2 regions of the Pseudomonas sp. SDO55104_S430 genome follow, and region 2 is predicted to be linked to the other one. Evidence: predicted binding sites of a transcription regulator. Region 2 holds the regulator's gene; the other holds the start of a gene.
The links. The regulator FliA, encoded in region 2, starts transcription of late flagellar genes. The targets are predictions, from matches to a motif close to CTAAAGTTTNNNNNNNNNNNGCCGNTAA.
Positions count from the first base shown of each region.

Region 1: a site for FliA is predicted at 2,284-2,311, ahead of ACW9JE_RS27530 (methyl-accepting chemotaxis protein). Genes of this name have one in related genera too.

Region 1 covers NZ_JBSVXG010000282.1:619-6,164, reverse strand. The annotation lists gene ACW9JE_RS27540 (NorM family multidrug efflux MATE transporter) at 1-1,176, opposite strand, end outside; gene ACW9JE_RS27535 (LysR substrate-binding domain-containing protein) at 1,335-2,255, shown strand; gene ACW9JE_RS27530 (methyl-accepting chemotaxis protein) at 2,422-4,398, shown strand; partial or broken gene ACW9JE_RS27525 (ATP-binding protein) at 4,579-5,124, opposite strand; gene ACW9JE_RS27520 (hypothetical protein) at 5,209-5,546, shown strand, end outside.
Region 2 covers NZ_JBSVXG010000104.1:1,131-14,570, forward strand. The annotation lists gene flhA (flagellar biosynthesis protein FlhA) at 1-1,179, shown strand, start outside; gene flhF (flagellar biosynthesis protein FlhF) at 1,192-2,517, shown strand; gene fleN (flagellar synthesis regulator FleN) at 2,634-3,464, shown strand; gene fliA (RNA polymerase sigma factor FliA) at 3,461-4,201, shown strand; gene ACW9JE_RS18205 (chemotaxis response regulator CheY) at 4,367-4,738, shown strand; gene ACW9JE_RS18210 (protein phosphatase CheZ) at 4,758-5,546, shown strand; gene ACW9JE_RS18215 (chemotaxis protein CheA) at 5,586-7,865, shown strand; gene ACW9JE_RS18220 (protein-glutamate methylesterase/protein-glutamine glutaminase) at 7,915-9,063, shown strand; gene ACW9JE_RS18225 (flagellar motor protein) at 9,063-9,803, shown strand; gene motD (flagellar motor protein MotD) at 9,816-10,706, shown strand; gene ACW9JE_RS18235 (ParA family protein) at 10,750-11,538, shown strand; gene ACW9JE_RS18240 (CheW domain-containing protein) at 11,569-12,519, shown strand; gene ACW9JE_RS18245 (chemotaxis protein CheW) at 12,605-13,090, shown strand; gene ACW9JE_RS18250 (DUF2802 domain-containing protein) at 13,091-13,440, shown strand, end outside.

The sequences.
Region 1 (5,546 bases), on a different contig from region 2:
GGTGGTCTTGGCGTCCTTTAGACCGCGAATGCAGCCCATGGCGATGGTTTGCGTGCCGTCGAACAGCTCGAACCATGCGGCCACCGCCAACAGGCTCACGGCCAGGTTGATGACCTCCCGGAACGCCGGGTCGTTGTGGTCCAGGAATAGGCCGATCAGCTGGTTCGGCAACAGCCAGAACACCATCGCGAAACAGAGCATCGCCACTGCGCCGAAGCCGATGCCGACCCGCCCGGCCAGTCGCGCATCCTGCAATTGCCCGGCGCCGTAGTGCTGGCCGATGCGCATGGTGATCGCATAGGAAATCCCCGCCGGCACCATGAACGCCACCGACACGATTTGCAGAGCGATCTGATGCGCCGCCAATTGCGTACTGCCCATGGTGCCCATGCACAGCGCGGCGAACGCAAACAGCCCGACTTCCACTGCGTAGGTGCCGCCGATGGGCAGGCCCAGGCGCCACAGCTCCTTCAGGTATTGCCGGTTGAGTTTCAGCAGGCCATGGCGCAGCGGATAGGCGTCGTAGGCCGGATGCCGGCGAATGTGCCAGGCCAGCGCCAGGGCCATGAGGTTGGCGACAATCGCGGTAACCAGACCGATGCCCATCAGGCCCAGTTTCGGCAGGCCGAACATCCCGGTGATCAACGCGTAGTTGAGCAGGAAGTTGGCCACCGTGCCGCCCAGGCTGATGACCATCACCGGCGTAGCCCGGCCGATGGCGCTGGTGAAACCGCGCAGGGCCATGAAGGTAAGGTATCCGGGCAGGGCGAAGGGCAGGAACACCAGAAATTGCCCGGCCGCCTCGACGTTGGTCGGCGTCTGGCCGAACAGCAGCAGCACCGGTTTGAGGTTCCAAAGCAGCAGCCCGCCACCAATCGCCATCAACCACGCCAGCCAGACACCTGCCTGGGTCAGCCGTGCCGCGCCGAGAATATCCCCCGCGCCCTGACGGATCGCCACCAGGGTGCCGACCGCGGCAATCACGCCGATGCAGAAAATCGACACGAACGAATAGCTAGCCGCACCCAGCGAACCGCCGGCCAGCGCTTCGGGGCTCAGGCGCGCCATCATCAGGGTGTCGGTGAGGACCATCAGCATGTGCGCCAACTGCGAGGCGATCAGCGGCCCCGACAACCGCAATATGGCCCAGAGTTCAGTACGTGCTGGATGCTGCATGGTCATCACGCTCGAGAGTAAAAGTGGACAGGAAAGGATCGATTCTCTGCGCTCTGCGGGCTTTGCACAAAGGGATAAAAAGGATGGATGGCATGAGTCAAACTCATGCAAGGAAGATTCTGTTAGGGTAAGCGATTCCCTTTGTAGGAGCTTTCCTGATGTCCCGTCGTCTTCCGCCCTTGTATGCCCTGCGCGCATTTGAAGCGGCGGCGCGACATAGTTCTTTCACACGCGCCGCGGAGGAATTGTCGATTACCCAGAGCGCAGTCAGCCGGCATATCCGCACCCTCGAAGAGCATTTCGCCTGCCGCCTGTTTCACCGCAGCGGTCGTCACCTGCAGCTCACCGAGTCGGCCCGCCTGCTGTTGCCGGGGATCCGCGAAGGCTTCACGGCACTGGAGCGCGCCTGTAATACCTTGCGCGCCGAAGACGACATCCTGCGCATGAAAGCGCCGTCGACCCTGACCATGCGCTGGTTGCTGGCGCGCCTGAGTCGCTTCCGTCATTTGCAGCCGGGCAATGAAGTGCAGTTGACCAGCGCCTGGATGGACATCGATTCGGTGGACTTCAACGAAGAACCGTTTGATTGCGCGGTGTTGCTGAGCAATGGCCATTTCCCGCCGGACTGGGAGGCCAGTTACCTGTTCCCTGAGGAATTGATTCCGGTGGGGGCGCCGAATTTGCCGGTCGATCCGCCTTGGGATGCCGAGCGCCTGGCCAACACCGAACTGCTACACCCCACACCGGACCGGCGTGACTGGCGCAACTGGCTGGAACGCATGGGCATGGCTGAACAGGTGTCGCTCAAGGGTGGACAGGTGTTCGATACGCTGGAGTTGGGCATGATCGCCGCCGCGCGGGGTTATGGCGTCTCCATGGGTGATCTGCTGATGGTCGCTGAGGACGTGGCGCAAGGTCGCTTGAGCTTGCCTTGGCCGACGGCAGTCGCCAGTGGTGAGAAATATTATCTGGTCTGGCCGAAAACCCGTCCGGGTGGCGAGCGCATGCGAAGGCTCAGCGACTTCCTGCAAAACGAGGTCCGGGCCATGGAATTGCCTGATGTCGTACGTCTTGGCTGAAACGTTCGAGCCATATCCCTATTAATCACTCAAGTATTCCCGCGCGCCGCCGAAAATCTGCTTGTGGGACCCTCGTGCAGGTCCGACGCGCCACCCCCAATTATTAGAAATTTTGCTGAGCGTCTATCGAGATCAGGATGATCCGGTTGCTCGGCCAGGAGCAGTCATGTCTCATCCCCGTGCCCGGATCGCCTCACAGCTGGGCGTTGCCCTCGCTGTGATTCTGGCGGTCGTCATCACCGGCAGTACCTTGTTCGCCCTGCGTTCGCTGGACTCCGCCAACCTCGCCACCCGCGAAGAACACCTGGCCAGTGAGGCCCGGTTGCTGGCCGACCAATTGACCACCTTCCACGCCACCTTGCGTGAAAGCACCCAGCGTCTGGCCGGGTTGTTCGAGAAGCGCTTCGGTGAAGGTCTGAGTGTGCATCCGGATCAGCCGGTGACCGTGGCGGGCGTGCAGACGCCGGGTCTGCACCTGGGCAGTGAAGTGCTCAACAACAACTTCAAGGAAGTGGACCAGTTCAAGCAGATGACTGCGGGCGTGGCCACGGTGTTCGTGCGCAGCGGCGAGGATTTCATTCGGGTCAGCACCAACGTCAGCAAGCAGGACGGCAGCCGTGCCATTGGCACCGTGCTGGATCACGCAAACCCGGCCTACGCGCGCCTGATGGCGGGGCAAAGTTTCGTGGGACGTTCGCTGCTGTTTGAACGCTTTTACATGTCGCAGTACACCCCGGTTCGGGACAGCAGCGGCAAGGTGATTGCGGTGCTGTACGTCGGTTTCGATTACACCGACGCGCAGAAGGCCCAGTTCGAAAACCTCAAGCGCTTCCGCATCGGTCAGACCGGCTCTCTGTCTTTGCTCGACGAACAGGGCAAGTGGCTGGTGCCGATTGCCGGTGTCGAGGCGCTGGATCAGGCGGTCCCGACCGTAGTAGAACTGGCGAAAACCCCGGGCAAGGGCGAGTTCTGGAGCGACAAGGCCGAAGACTTCTACAGCATCGTGGTGCCGTTTGCGGACGGGCCGTGGTCGGTAGTGGCGAGCATGCCGAAGAGCGAAATCAGCGCCGTGACCTGGAGCGTCGGTATTCGTCTGGCCATTGGTAGCTTGCTGGCGATGTTGCTGGCGGTCGGTGCGGCGGTCTGGCTGTTGCGCAGCAAACTCGCGCCGCTGGGGGATCTGGTGCGTCAGGCTGAAGCCCTGGGCGCAGGGGATCTGAGTGTGCGTCTGAATGTATCGAGCAATGACGAGATCGGCCAGCTGTCCCGTGCTTTCAACCAGATGAGCCAGGCGCTGTCGACCATGGTCCAGCACATCCGTAGTGCTTCGCTGGAGGTCAACAGCCGTGCCCAGGCCTTGTCCGGTTTGTCCGGCGGTGCCTATGAAGGGATGGAACAGCAGTCGGGGGAAATCACCAGCATGGCCGGCGCTGTGGAAGAGTTCAGCGCGACCTCGCTGAACATCGCCGACAACATGGGCAGCACCCAGCGTCTGGCCCAGGAAAACGCCCAACAAACACAGATCGGTCGTACCTCCATGGACGAGGCGTCTTCGTCGCTGGAACAAATTGCCGGCGCTCTGAACAGCACGGCAACGGTGATCAATACCCTCGGCCAGCGTTCCCAGGAAATCGGCGGCATCGTCGGGGTGATCACCTCGATTGCCGAGCAGACCAACCTGCTGGCGCTCAACGCCGCCATCGAAGCGGCCCGTGCCGGTGAGCAGGGTCGTGGATTTGCGGTGGTGGCTGATGAGGTGCGTAACCTGGCTTCGCGCACCCGTGAAGCCACCGATGAAATCTCCGGCATGATCCACAGCATCCAGCAGGAGACCGGCAACGCCATCAGCACCATGGAGCAGGGCAACGTGCTGATGCAGGAAGGCTTGTCGCGCAACGCCAACGTCGCTGCCGCGCTGGCACGCATCGACGAGCAAAGCCGCTCGGCCGGTCAGCAGTTCGCCGCAATCACCACCGCGACCCAGGAACAGAGCAGCACCGCGACCTTGCTCAGCAGCAACCTGCAAAGCATTGCGCTGGCCAACAGCGAGCAACGTGAAGTGGTGTCGAATCTGGCGGTGACGGCCAAGGAACTGGAGAAGCTGGCGGCGGATCTGCGGGCTGAGGTTGATCGGTTTCGGTAAGGCGCAGGCACCGCACTGAACCTGTGGGAGCGGGCTTGCTCGCGAAGAGGGCGTGTCAGTCACTATTGTGTTGGCTGACACACCGCTTTCGCGAGCAAGCCCGCTCCCACATTAGTCCGGTGTCAGGCGATCCATTGTGGGAGCGAGCCTGCTCGCGATGGGGCGACTCAATTTTCAGCCTTACTGAGTCGCCGGCCGATACTGCAATGCCTCGGCCAGATGCTCCCGGCTGATCTCATCCACCCGCTCCAGATCCGCCAGCGTGCGCGCCACCTTGAGCAATCGATGCGCCGAACGCAGCGACAGGGTCAACCGCTCACAGGCAGTTTCCAACCAATGCTCATCCGCTGTGGATAACTTGCAGTACCGCTTCAACCCCGGCAAATCGAGAAAGGCATTCGCACAGCGCTGGCGTTTCTGCTGGCGCTCTCGAGCGTCAGCGACCAGCGCAGACGCATTGTTGCTGTCATCTCCGGGCTTGGGCGTAGGGTTCAGCGCTGTAGCTTCCCGGGCCACCGTAAGGTGCAGATCGATGCGATCCAGCAGCGGTCCCGACAGCTTGTTCCGATAGCGTTGCACCATGTCCGGCGTACATGAACAGCGGCCAGTCGGCTCACCAAGATATCCACAGGGACACGGATTCATCGCCGCCACCAGCTGAAAGCGCGCCGGAAAACGCACGCGTTCCTTGGCCCGGGAAATCACGATATGCCCCGACTCGAATGGTAGGGGGGTATTCCACACAATTATTAGCAATGGATTTTTGCTCCCGATTGGATTGAGAATGGCGTTTTGCCAACAGGAGGTTGTATGGGATTTCTATCAAAGGCTGGGAGCATTGCGTTCGGGGTTGCCATTTTTCTAGGACTGCTGGCATTACCGTTCTTGTTTTTTGCAGGTATTACCAGAGCTTACGAACAAATAATTCCGCCGTTAATATCAATAGGATGGATATGCATAGGGTTGATTTTGTTTGTGCTGTTGCCGCTTTCAATATTCAAAAGGCTTAGGGTTTTTACTGGCACAACTATATACATATTCTCATATGTTTTCGGTCTCCTGAGCTTTCTCATCAGCCTTTTGACAACGTGGTTCCTGTGGGGTGGTTTTTGGGCAATTCTTGGCATGGTATTACTTGGGGGAGCAGT
Region 2 (13,440 bases):
GCCCTGGCGGCCGGCGGCGCTTACCTGTTCTGGAAAAAGCAGAACCAGGTCAAGGTGCAGGCGCTGGAAGAGGTCAAGCGTCAGCAGGAACTGCTGCCATCGCCGGCCCGCGCCCAGGAAACCAAGGAGCTGGGCTGGGATGACGTGACGCCGATCGACATGATCGGCCTGGAAGTGGGCTACCGCCTGATTCCGCTGGTGGACCGCAATCAGGGTGGTCAGTTGCTGGCGCGGATCAAGGGCGTGCGCAAGAAGCTGTCCCAGGACCTGGGCTTCCTGATGCCGACCGTGCACATTCGCGACAACCTCGACCTGGCGCCAAGCGCCTATCGCTTGACCCTGATGGGGGTGATTCTGGCCGAAGCCGAGATCTATCCGGATCGCGAACTGGCGATCAACCCGGGGCAGGTCTACGGCACGCTCAACGGCATCACCGCCAAAGATCCGGCTTTCGGGCTGGAGGCGGTGTGGATCGAAATCAGCCAGCGTGCCCAGGCGCAATCGCTGGGCTACACCGTGGTCGATGCCAGTACGGTAGTGGCGACTCACCTGAACCAGATTCTGTACAAACACTCCAGCGAGCTGATTGGCCACGAGGAAGTGCAGCAGTTGATGCAACTGCTGGCGAAAAATTCGCCGAAACTGGCCGAAGAACTGGTACCGGGCGTGTTGTCGCTGTCGCAACTGCTCAAGGTTCTGCAGGCGTTGCTGGCCGAACAGGTGCCGGTTCGCGACATTCGCAGCATCGCCGAAGCCATCGCGAACAACGCTTCCAAGAGTCAAGATACCGCCGCATTGGTGGCCGCGGTTCGCGTCGGCGTATCCCGCGCAATCGTGCAAAGCATTGTAGGCACTGACTCGGAGCTGCCAGTGATCACGCTGGAGCCAAGGTTGGAACAGATTTTGCTCAATAGTCTGCAGAAGGCAGGACAAGGCTCGGAAGAGGGCGTTCTGCTTGAGCCAAGCATGGCTGAGAAGCTGCAACGTTCGTTGATCGAAGCAGCACAGCGGCAGGAGATGCAAGGTCAGCCGGTGATTCTGCTGGTGGCCGGTCCGGTTCGCGCGATGCTCTCGCGTTTTGGCCGGCTGGCAGTGCCGGGCATCCATGTATTGGCCTACCAGGAAATTCCGGACAACAAGCAAGTGACCATCGTTGCGACAGTAGGGCCCAACGGCTGAGGGTAGTGATTCATGCAAGTTAAGCGTTTTTTCGCCGCCGATATGCGTCAGGCCATGAAGCTGGTTCGTGATGAGCTGGGCGCTGAAGCCGCCATTATCGGCAACCGCCGGATTGCCGGTGGTGTCGAGCTGACAGCTGCCCTGGATTACAAGCTGTCGGCGCTGGCTCCTCGGGTTCCGAACATGGAACTCGAAGACGAGCTGCGCAAGACCCAGTCGCGGATCGTCACCGCCCAGGCCGAATTGAGCCTGCGCAGCGAAGGCGAGAGCGACAATGCGGTCAATCGCCAATTGTTCGCCGGTCTGCCGCTGACTGCGGCAGAGCCGCTGATCGAGCCGACCTATGCCGAGCCACGTCGTGCGGCGCCTGCGCCTGCCGCGGCGCCGGCGATCGACCAGCGTGCATTCGACTCGATGCGTTCGGAACTCAACGGTCTGCGCGAGCTGCTGGAAGTACAACTGGGTTCGCTGGCGTGGAATCAGCTGCAAGGCCGCCGTCCGGATCAGGCCAACCTGTGGCGCCGCCTGCAACGCATCGGCCTCTCCGGTCCGCTTTCCCGCGACCTGCTGGCGATGATCACCGACATCGAAGAACCCCGTCAGGCCTGGCGCATGTTGCTGGCGCATCTGGCACGCATGATCGCCACACCGGAAATCGAGCCGCTGGAAGAGGGCGGAGTGATTGCCATGGTCGGCCCTGCCGGCATGGGCAAGACCACCACCCTGGCCAAGCTGGCTGCCCGCTACGTACTCAAGTACGGCGCGCAGAACATCGCGCTGGTGAGCATGGACAGCTATCGTATCGGTGCCCAGGAGCAGTTGAAGACCCTCGGTCGGATTCTCAACGTGTCGGTAACCCACGTCGATCCGGGTCAATCGCTGGTTCAGGCGCTGGATCCACTGCTGCGCAAGCGCGTGGTGCTGATCGACACCGCAGGCCTTCAGGCCAGCGATCCAGCGCTGCGCATGCAGCTTGAAAGCCTGGCCGGACGCGGCATTCGGTCGAAAAATTATCTGGTTCTGGCAACCACCAGCCAGAAGCAGGTTCTAACGGCTGCCTACCACAGTTACAAGCGCTGCGGGCTGGCGGGCTGCATCCTGACTAAACTGGATGAAACCGCCAGTCTGGGCGAGGTGTTGAGCCTTGCCATCAGCCATGAATTGCCGGTGGCCTACCTGACCGATGGCCCGCGGATTCCGGATGATTTGCATCTGCCGCGCCGTCATCAACTGGTCAGTCGCGCCGTCAGCGTGCAAATGCAGGAAGAGCCCAGCGAAGAAGCCATGGCCGACATGTTCGCTGATATCTACCACAGCCCGACCAAGCAGGTAGGCTGAGGTAAAAATGAATAGTTTTTGTACCTACATCGATGGTCTGCCACGCATTGTTCCGGTTGTGAACGCGCAGCCAGTAATGTGGCCTCCGTCTATGCAAGACAAGGTAAAGAAATAACATGGGCAGCATGCATCCCGTACAGGTGATCGCGGTGACCGGCGGCAAAGGTGGCGTCGGGAAAACTAACGTGTCAGTGAACTTGTCCCTGGCTTTGGCAGAGCTTGGCCGTCGTGTCATGTTGCTCGACGCCGACCTGGGGCTGGCGAACGTCGACGTTCTGCTGGGCCTGACCCCCAAACGTACCCTGGCCGACGTGATCGAAGGCCGCTGCGAGCTGCGCGACGTCCTGTTGCAGGGGCCTGGCGGCATCCGCATCGTTCCGGCTGCGTCCGGGACCCAGAGCATGGTCCATCTGAGCCCGGCCCAACACGCCGGCCTGATCCAGGCTTTCAGCGACATCGGCGACAACCTCGATGTGCTGGTGATCGACACCGCTGCGGGTATCGGTGACTCGGTAGTCAGTTTTGTGCGCGCCGCACAGGAAGTGTTGCTGGTGGTCTGCGACGAGCCGACCTCCATCACCGACGCCTACGCCCTGATCAAGCTGCTTAACCGCGACTACGGCATGAACCGTTTCCGCGTGCTGGCCAACATGGCCCAGAGCCCGCAGGAAGGGCGCAACCTGTTCGCCAAGCTGACCAAGGTGACCGACCGTTTCCTCGACGTCGCCCTGCAATACGTCGGCGCCGTGCCGTACGACGAAAGCGTGCGCAAGGCCGTGCAGAAGCAGCGCGCGGTCTACGAAGCTTTCCCGCGTTCCAAGTGTTCGCTGGCGTTCAAGGCCATCGCGCAGAAGGTCGATACCTGGCCGCTGCCTGCGAACCCACGTGGCCATCTGGAGTTTTTCGTCGAGCGCCTCGTGCAACAAACGGCAGGACCCGTGCTATGACAGCCAGCGGCTACAACCTTTACAAAAAGTCGGCGCGTGACGCGCAGTACGAGCTGATCGAGCGTTACGCGCCACTGGTCAAACGCATTGCCTACCACTTGCTGGCGCGTTTGCCGGCCAGTGTGCAGGTCGAAGACCTGATCCAGGCCGGCATGATCGGCCTGCTTGAAGTTTCGACCAAATACGACGCCAGCAAGGGCGCGAGTTTCGAAACCTACGCCGGCATCCGCATCCGCGGGGCCATGCTCGACGAGGTACGCAAAGGGGACTGGGCACCACGTTCGGTCCATCGCAATACCCGGATGGTCAGCGATGCCATTCGCGCGATTGAAGCTAAAACCGGACGTGACGCTAAAGATCACGAGGTTGCTGCCGAACTCCAGTTGAGTCTCGATGATTACTACGCAATTCTGAACGACACCCTGGGTAGCCGTTTATTCAGTTTCGACGACCTGTTGCAGGACGGCGAACACGAAGGGCTGCACGAGGATGGCGCCAGTGCTCATCTCGAGCCGTCACGCGATCTGGAAGATGAACGCTTCCAGGCGGCGCTGGCGGATGCGATTGCCAATTTGCCGGAGCGTGAGCGACTGGTGTTGGCGCTGTACTACGACGAAGAGTTGAATCTCAAGGAAATCGGAGAAGTCCTGGGAGTCAGCGAGTCTCGGGTCAGCCAGTTACACAGCCAGTGCGCGGCCCGTTTGCGGGGGCGTTTAGGAGAGTGGCGAGCGCGCTGAAGGCAGTGTGGGGGCACTGCGAGTTGGCTGGTGGGGTGATGAACCTCGCCGGTCTCGATCCGTTGTATCCCCGACAGTCATCGAGTGTTTGCCAGATTGATTGAAATGGCGCGTCCAGGTGCTGGGCGCGTTTAAGTCTGCTTGGAGGTCGAATTGGACAAGAACATGAAAATCCTCATCGTTGATGACTTCTCAACGATGCGGCGGATCATTAAAAACCTGTTGCGTGACCTTGGGTTCACCAACACGGTCGAGGCCGACGATGGCACTACCGCCATTCCGGTCCTCAACAGCGGGAGCATCGACTTTCTGGTGACTGACTGGAACATGCCCGGCATGACCGGTATCGATCTGCTGCGCCACGTGCGCGCCGATGAAAAACTCAAGCACCTGCCGGTACTGATGGTGACTGCCGAAGCCAAGCGCGAGCAGATCATCGAAGCCGCCCAGGCCGGCGTTAACGGCTATGTCGTCAAACCCTTCACCGCTCAGGCGCTGAAAGAAAAAATCGAGAAGATTTTCGAACGCATCGGTTGATCGGCGTCACGGGGAAGCTATGGGACATAACGAATCTTCGCAGGGCGATTTTGAATCGACCCTGAAAAAACACGCCGTCGAACTGGTCGCGAGCCTTGAAAAAGGCCGATTCGGCGATGCTGTGCAATTGATCCATGAGCTCAATCAGACCCGTGACCGCGGCCTGTATCAGGAAGTGGGCAAGCTCACCCGCGAGCTGCACAGCGCGATCGTCAATTTCCAGATCGACCCGCACATGCCGCAGGCCGAGGAAGTGTCGCAGATCACCGACGCCACCGAGCGTCTGGGGTATGTGGTCAAGCTGACCGAAGCCGCGGCCAATCGCACCATGGACCTTGTTGAAAACGCCACGCCCGTGGTCAACCGCCTGAGCGAAGAGGCCCAGGTGCTGAGCACGGACTGGGGACGTTTCATGCGCCGCGAAGTCGGGGCTGAAGAGTTCCGCGAGCTGGCGCGGCGCGTCGACGCTTTCCTGGCGCGCAGCAGCGAAGACGGCCGCACGGTGTCGAGCAATCTCAACGACATTCTGCTGGCTCAGGATTACCAGGACCTCACGGGCCAGGTGATCAAACGTGTGACTCAACTGGTCACCGAAGTAGAAAGCAACCTGCTCAAGCTCGTGCTCATGGCCAGCCAGGTAGACCGCTTTGCGGGTATCGAACATGACCGTGCGGCGATGCTTGCAGAAAAAGATCCACAAAAACATCTCTCTCAGGGTGAAGGTCCGCAGATTCATGCCGATAAAAGAGAAGACGTTGTATCCGGTCAGGATGATGTGGACGACTTGTTATCCAGCCTTGGTTTTTAGGTTCTTTTTTAGACCTGTTCTGTTAGGAGCACACCATTAATGAGCTTCGGCGCCGATGAAGAGATCCTTCAGGATTTCCTGGTTGAGGCCGGCGAGATTCTAGAGCAACTGTCCGAGCAACTGGTCGAGCTGGAAAGCCGGCCGGACGATGCGGACCTGCTCAATGCAATTTTTCGCGGTTTTCACACTGTAAAAGGGGGCGCCGGCTTCCTTCAGCTCAACGAGCTGGTGGAGTGCTGTCACATCGCCGAGAACGTGTTCGACATCCTGCGCAAGGGTGAGCGTCGCGTCGACTCGGAACTGATGGACGTGGTTCTCGAAGCACTGGACTCGGTGAACAGCATGTTCGGCGAAGTCCGTGACCGCAGCCCGATCACGGCTGCCACACCCGAATTGCTCGCTGCCCTGTCGCGCCTTGCCGAACCGCAAAGCGCTGACGAGGCCGCTGCTGCACCTGTAGCCGATGTGGTTGAAGAACCTGTCGCCGAAAGCGAATCGGCCGACATCACCGACAGTGAATTCGAACAGCTGCTGGACTCGCTCAACGCTGTCAAGGCGCAGGCCGAGGCGCCGGCTGCTCCAGCGCCTGCCCCGACTGCCGCCGGTGATGAAGCGGCCAGCGACGAAATCACCGATGCCGAGTTCGAGTCGTTGCTCGACCAACTGCACGGCAAAGGCCAGTTCGCCGTCAATTCCTTGCCAGCGACGCCTGCCGCGCCCCAGGAGCCGAAAGCCGAAGGCGACAGCTCCGACATTACCGATGACGAGTTCGAAGCACTGCTCGATCAGCTGCACGGCAAGGGCAACTTTGCCGTTGAAGCACTGGAATCGGCCATCGCTTCGGCGACGCCGCCTGCTGCGCCCACCGCTGCGGCGGCCGGTAGCGACCTGATCACCGATCACGAATTCGAAGCACTGCTCGACGATTTGCACGGCAAGGGCAAGTTCACCGACGTGGCGGCGAAAGCCGGCACCGCTACTGCTGCTACCAGCGCTCCCGCGGCAACGCCTGCAGCCAAGGCAGCAGCGCCGAAACCTGCGGCCAAGGCGCCCGAGCCGAAAGCCGAAACGCCTGCACCAGCAGCCGCTGCCGCACCGGCGCCAGCCCGTGCCCCGGCCTCGCCACCGCCTGAAAAGCCGGCCAGCGAAGCCGAGACCACCGTGCGGGTCGACACCGCGCGTCTGGACGAGATCATGAACATGGTCGGCGAGCTGGTGCTGGTGCGTAACCGCCTGGTCCGCCTGGGCCTCAACAGCGGCGACGAAGCCATGTCCAAGGCTGTGTCGAACCTCGACGTGGTCACCGCGGACCTGCAGACCGCGGTCATGAAGACCCGGATGCAACCGATAAAGAAGGTCTTCGGGCGCTTCCCGCGTCTGGTTCGCGACCTGGCTCGCCAGCTCAAGAAAGAGATCAACCTGGAACTGGTCGGCGAAGACACCGACCTGGACAAAAACCTGGTCGAGGCCCTGGCCGATCCGCTGGTGCACTTGGTGCGCAACGCGGTCGACCACGGCATCGAGTCGCCGGAAGAACGCGAAGCCTCGGGCAAGGCCCGTGGCGGCAAGGTGGTCCTGGCCGCCGAGCAGGAAGGCGACCACATCCTGTTGTCGATCTCCGATGACGGCAAGGGCATGGACCCGAACGTCCTGCGTTCCATCGCGGTGAAACGTGGCGTGATGGACAAGGATGCGGCCGAGCGCCTGAGCGACACCGAGTGCTACAACCTGATTTTCGCCCCGGGCTTCTCGACCAAGACCGAGATCTCCGACGTGTCCGGCCGCGGCGTGGGCATGGACGTGGTGAAGACCAAGATTTCCCAGCTCAACGGCTCGATCAACATCTTCTCGGCCAAGGGCCAGGGATCGAAGATCGTCATCAAGGTGCCGCTGACCCTGGCAATCATGCCGACGCTGATGGTCATGCTCGGCAACCAGGCGTTCGCGTTCCCGCTGGTGAACGTCAACGAAATCTTCCACCTGGACCTCTCGACCACCAACGTGGTGGATGGCCAGGAAGTGGTGATCGTGCGGGACAAGGCGCTGCCATTGTTCTACCTCAAGCGCTGGCTGGTCAGCTCCGCCGCTCACGAAGAGCAGCGCGAGGGCCATGTGGTGATCCTTTCGGTGGGCACCCAGCGGATCGGCTTCGTCGTCGATCAACTGGTGGGCCAGGAAGAAGTGGTCATCAAGCCATTGGGCAAGATGCTCCAGGGAACCCCGGGCATGTCGGGCGCCACCATCACCGGTGACGGTCGCATCGCGCTGATTCTCGATGTACCGAGCATGCTCAAGCGTTACGCCACGCGGCGTATTTGATTCTGGTGGAGCGGGGCGACAGAGCCTCGCTCCGTCTAACGGAGTGTTTATGGCAGTTAAAGTCCTGGTGGTGGATGATTCGGGGTTTTTCCGCCGCCGCGTCTCGGAAATTCTTTCAGCGGATTCCAATATCCAGGTCGTCGGTACGGCGACCAACGGAAAGGAGGCGATCGATCAGGCACTGGCCCTCAAGCCGGACGTGATCACCATGGACTACGAGATGCCGATGATGGATGGCATCACGGCGGTGCGGCATATCATGCAGCGCTGCCCGACCCCGGTCTTGATGTTTTCCTCGCTGACCCACGAAGGCGCCCGGGTAACCCTGGATGCGCTGGACGCCGGCGCGGTGGACTTCCTGCCGAAGAATTTCGAAGACATCTCGCGCAACCCCGAGAAGGTCAAGCAACTGCTGTGCGAGAAGATCCACAGCATCTCGCGCAGTAACCGTCGCCTGAGCAGCTACAGTGCTCCGGCGCCAGTGGCCGCCCCTTCGCACACTTCCACCTCGGCGCCCGCGCCATCGAGCATTGGCAGCTACGGCAGCAGCGCGCCTGCGCGTCCGTCACCTGTGCCGACCCGAGCGCCTGCCCCGGCGCCTGCGCACTCGCATGCATCGCCATCGCCCAAGCGCAAAGCCTACAAACTGGTTGCCATCGGTACCTCCACCGGCGGCCCGGTTGCCCTGCAGCGGGTCCTGACCCAGTTGCCGGCCAGCTTCCCGGCGCCGATCGTGCTGATCCAGCACATGCCGGCGGCCTTCACCAAGGCTTTCGCCGAGCGTCTGGACAAGCTGTGCCGCATCACCGTCAAGGAAGCCGAGGATGGCGACATCCTGCGTCCGGGCCTGGCGCTGCTGGCCCCTGGCGGCAAGCAAATGATGATCGACGGCCGTGGCGCGGTGAAAATCCTGCCGGGCGACGAGCGTCTGAACTACAAGCCGTGCGTGGACATCACCTTCGGTTCGGCAGCCAAATCCTACGTTGACAAAGTTCTGGCGGTGGTGCTGACCGGCATGGGCGCCGACGGTCGCGAAGGCGCGCGTCTGCTCAAGCAGGGCGGCAGTTCGATCTGGGCCCAGGATGAGGCCAGTTGCGTGATCTACGGCATGCCGATGGCCATCGTCAAAGCCGAGCTCGCCGACGCGGTGTACAGCCTGGACGACATCGGCAAGCACCTGGTCGAGGCCTGTATCTGATGGATGTTCTCAGCCTTATCGGCATCATCATGGCCTTTGTCGCCATCATCGGCGGCAACTACCTGGAAGGCGGTCACCTTGGCGCCCTGGCCAACGGCCCGGCGGCATTGATCGTATTGGGCGGGACCATCGGCGCGGCGCTGCTGCAATCGCCGATGAGCGCCTTCAAGCGCGCCATGCAGATTCTGGCGTGGATTCTGTTTCCGCCGCGGGTCGATCTGGCCGGCGGTATCGACCGCGTCGTCAACTGGAGCCTGACCGCCCGCAAGGAAGGCCTGCTGGGCCTTGAAGGCGTGGCCGATACCGAACCTGACAGCTACTCGCGCAAGGGCCTGCAACTGCTGGTCGATGGTGCCGAGCCGGAAGCCATCCGCAGCATTCTGGAAGTGGATTTCTACACTCAGGAAAGCCGCGACATCGAGGCGGCCAAGGTCTTCGAGAGCATGGGCGGCTACGCGCCGACCATCGGGATCATCGGCGCGGTGATGGGCCTGATTCACGTCATGGGCAACCTCGGCGATCCTTCGCAACTGGGCAATGGCATCGCCGTGGCCTTCGTTGCCACCATCTACGGTGTGGCCAGCGCCAACCTGGTGCTGCTGCCGATTGCCGCCAAACTCAAATCCATCGCATTGCGTCAGTCGCGTTATCGCGAAATGTTGCTGGAAGGCATTCTGTCGATCGCCGAAGGTGAAAACCCTCGCTCCATTGAGTTGAAGCTTCAGGGCTTCATGGATTAAGGGAATAACCTCATGGCCCGTCGTCGCCAGCATGAAGAGCATGTAAACCATGAGCGTTGGCTGGTTTCCTATGCCGACTTCATCACTTTGCTGTTCGCATTTTTCGTGGTGATGTACTCCATTTCCTCGGTCAACGAGGGCAAGTACAAGATCATTTCCGAGGCGTTGGTCGGTGTATTCACTGATACCGATCGCGCCCTCAAGCCGATTCCCATCGGTGATGAGCGACCGAAGACCGTGACCCCGGCCAAGCCTTTGGTCAAGGACAGCGATCAGGTTGACGCGGGGGTTGCCGGTGCCAGCGATCCGCTCAAGAGCATCGCCGATGACATCAGCGCCGCGTTCGGTGACCTGATCAGCTCCAACCAGATGACCGTGCGCGGCAACGAGTTGTGGGTCGAGATCGAACTCAATTCCAGCCTGTTGTTCGGCAGCGGCGATGCCATGCCCAGCGACATCGCGTTCAACATCATCGACAAGGTCGCGGCGATCCTGAAGCCGTTCGACAACCCGATCCACGTCGAAGGCTTCACCGACGACCAGCCGATTCGTACCGCGCAGTACCCGACCAACTGGGAACTGTCGTCGGCCCGTTCGGCGAGCATCGTGCGCATGTTGGCGATGCAGGGAGTCAACCCCGGTCGTCTGGCGTCGGTGGGTTACGGCGAGTTTCAGCCGGTGGCTAACAACGCCACGGCCGAGGGGCGGGCGCGCAACCGGCGCGTGGTGCTGGTGGTGTCGCGCAACCTGGACGTACGCCGCAGCCTGACCGGTACAGGTACCGCTCATACCACTCCCGATGCGGCATTGAAGCGGGCTGGCACACAAACTGCACCGACCCCGGTCAAGTCGCCGGTACGCGAGAGCTCCGTCAATTCTCCGTCACCCGCATTAACACGTTGAGCTATTTCTCGGTCGATCCGTTCGACCGGGAGGAACATTCCGAATGAGAGTCTGGGCAGTCGCCAATCAAAAGGGTGGTGTCGGTAAAACCACTTCCTCCATCGCTTTAGCCGGTTTGCTGGCCGAGGCGGGCAAGCGCGTGGTCGTGGTCGACCTCGACCCCCACGGCTCCATGACCAGCTATTTCGGTTACGACCCCGACAGCCTGGAACACAGCAACTACGACCTGTTCCTGCACAAGGGCACCGTGCCCCAGGGCCTGCCCGGGCAATTGCTGCTGTCCACCAGCGATGAACGCATTTCGCTGTTGCCATCGAGCACGGCGCTGGCGACCCTTGAACGTCAGTCGCCGGGCCAGAGCGGCCTGGGCCTGGTGATCGCCAAGAGCCTGGCGCAGCTGTGGCAGGATTTCGATTACGCGATCATCGACAGCCCGCCGCTGCTCGGCGTGCTGATGGTCAACGCCTTGGCGGCGAGCCAGCAGCTGGTGATCCCGGTGCAGACCGAACACCTGGCCGTCAAAGGCCTGGAGCGCATGGTCAATACGCTGACGATGATCAATCGCTCGCGCAAGCAGACCTTGCCGTTCACCATCGTGCCGACCCTGTTCGACCGCCGCACCCAGGCGTCCCTCGGTACGCTGCGGGTGTTGCGCGACAAATTCCCTGAAGAGATCTGGCAGGGCTACATCCCGGTGGATACGCGCTTGCGCGACGCCAGCCGTGCCGGTCTGACGCCTTCGCAATTCGACGGCAAGAGCCGTGGAGTTCTCGCCTACCGTGCGCTGCTCAAGCAATTGCTGGCGGCGCAGCTTGTTTCGCAGGTGGCGTGAGATGAACCCGATCCGTCTGGGGGCATGCCAATGAACCGGCCGTTGAAGATCACGTCGCGTCCGCAACTGGCTTTGCAGTCTTATCTGGATAGCCTGTTGGAGGATGTGCCTGAGGAATTGGTGCTGCCTGTCGAGGTTTTGCCCGAAGAGGCCGCATCTGAAACCGTGCTGGACGAATTCCAGGCGGCGGTGCTTGAAGAGCAGGTCCGTGATGCCCGTGCAGCCACAGTTACAGCTGCACCGGCTCCGATAGCTCCGGTGGTGAAGGCTCCGGTGCTGGAAGCTGCACCGCCGGTCATGGCCCCGATATCTACCATCGCGCCGTTGCTCAAAGCCCTGGTGCCGCCACCGGTCGAGGTTCCGCCGCCGCAGGAGCCCGTCGTCGAGGTACCGGAACCAGCGGTCATCGAGGTGACGCAAACTCTGATCCCGCCGGTGGTCGAAGTCCACCTGCCGCCGAGCAATACGCCGCCTCCGGTGGAAACCGATGGACGTCCGAGCTGGGCGGCCGAGCCTTTCGAATGCCTGCTGTTCGACGTCGCAGGTCTGACCCTGGCGGTGCCTCTGGTCTGCCTGGGCTCGATCTACCCGCTGGCCGGTCACGACCTGACGCCACTGTTCGGTCAGCCGGAGTGGTTCCTGGGCATCCTGCCGAGCCAGGCCGGCAATCTGAAGGTGCTCGACACCGCGCGCTGGGTGATGCCGGACCGCTATCGCGACGACTTCAAGCAGGGCCTGCAATACGTGATTTCGGTCCAGGGCTACGAATGGGGGCTGGCGGTCCACCAGGTCAGCCGCTCGTTGCGCCTGGACCCGAATGAAATCAAATGGCGCAGCCATCGCGGTCAACGACCGTGGCTGGCCGGCACAGTGATCGAACACATGTGCGCGCTGCTGGATGTTTCCGAACTGGCCGCGTTGATCGCCAGCGGCGGGGCAAAGCACATGGGCGGCAGCAAGCCGGTCCAGAAATTGAAATGAAATCTGCACGACAAACAGGCGACGGCATTCGAATGCCGCAGCACCGTACACATACCGCCAGAGCGGTTTTTCGAGGGGAAAGGCTATGAATGACAAGGCGACGGCGGCAAAGGGTTCCGAAGATCCGATCCTGCAATGGGTGACCTTCAAGCTGGACAATGAAACCTACGGCATCAACGTGATGCGTGTTCAGGAAGTCCTGCGCTACACCGAAATCGCTCCGGTTCCGGGTGCGCCAAGCTACGTGCTGGGCATCATCAACCTGCGCGGCAACGTGGTCACCGTGATCGACACCCGCCAGCGCTTCGGCCTGATGAACGCCGAAATCAGCGACAACACCCGTATCGTCATCATCGAAGCCGACAAGCAAGTTGTCGGGATCATGGTCGATAGCGTGGCCGAAGTGGTTTACCTGCGTCAGTCGGAAATCGAAACCGCACCGAACGTCGGTAACGAAGAATCCGCCAAGTTCATTCAAGGCGTGTGCAACAAGAACAACGAACTGCTGATCCTTGTCGAACTGGACAAGATGATGAGCGAAGAAGAATGGTCGGAACTGGAGAGTATCTGATTGATTCTCGAGGTAGCGGTCATTGTCCTGTTCCTGTTTTGGGCAGGCACGCTGGCAATGTTTCTGGCGTACATACGCAGTCAAAAGCAGATCGGTGCGCAACAGGCCGAGAGCGATGCGCTGCGTGATCAGCGCATCAAGGACCTGGGCAAACGCGTCGATAACTACCAGAACGGCAGCGTCCGCATGGGCGAGGATCTGCACGAACTGCGTGCCATCGTCGCGCCGCTGCCGGACAGACTGGCTCAGCTGGAACAACGCGATCCCACCAGCCTCTCGTTCGCCCAGGCGGCCCGACTGGTCGGCATGGGCGCCAGCGTTGACGAGCTCACCCAGTCCTGCGGCCTGAC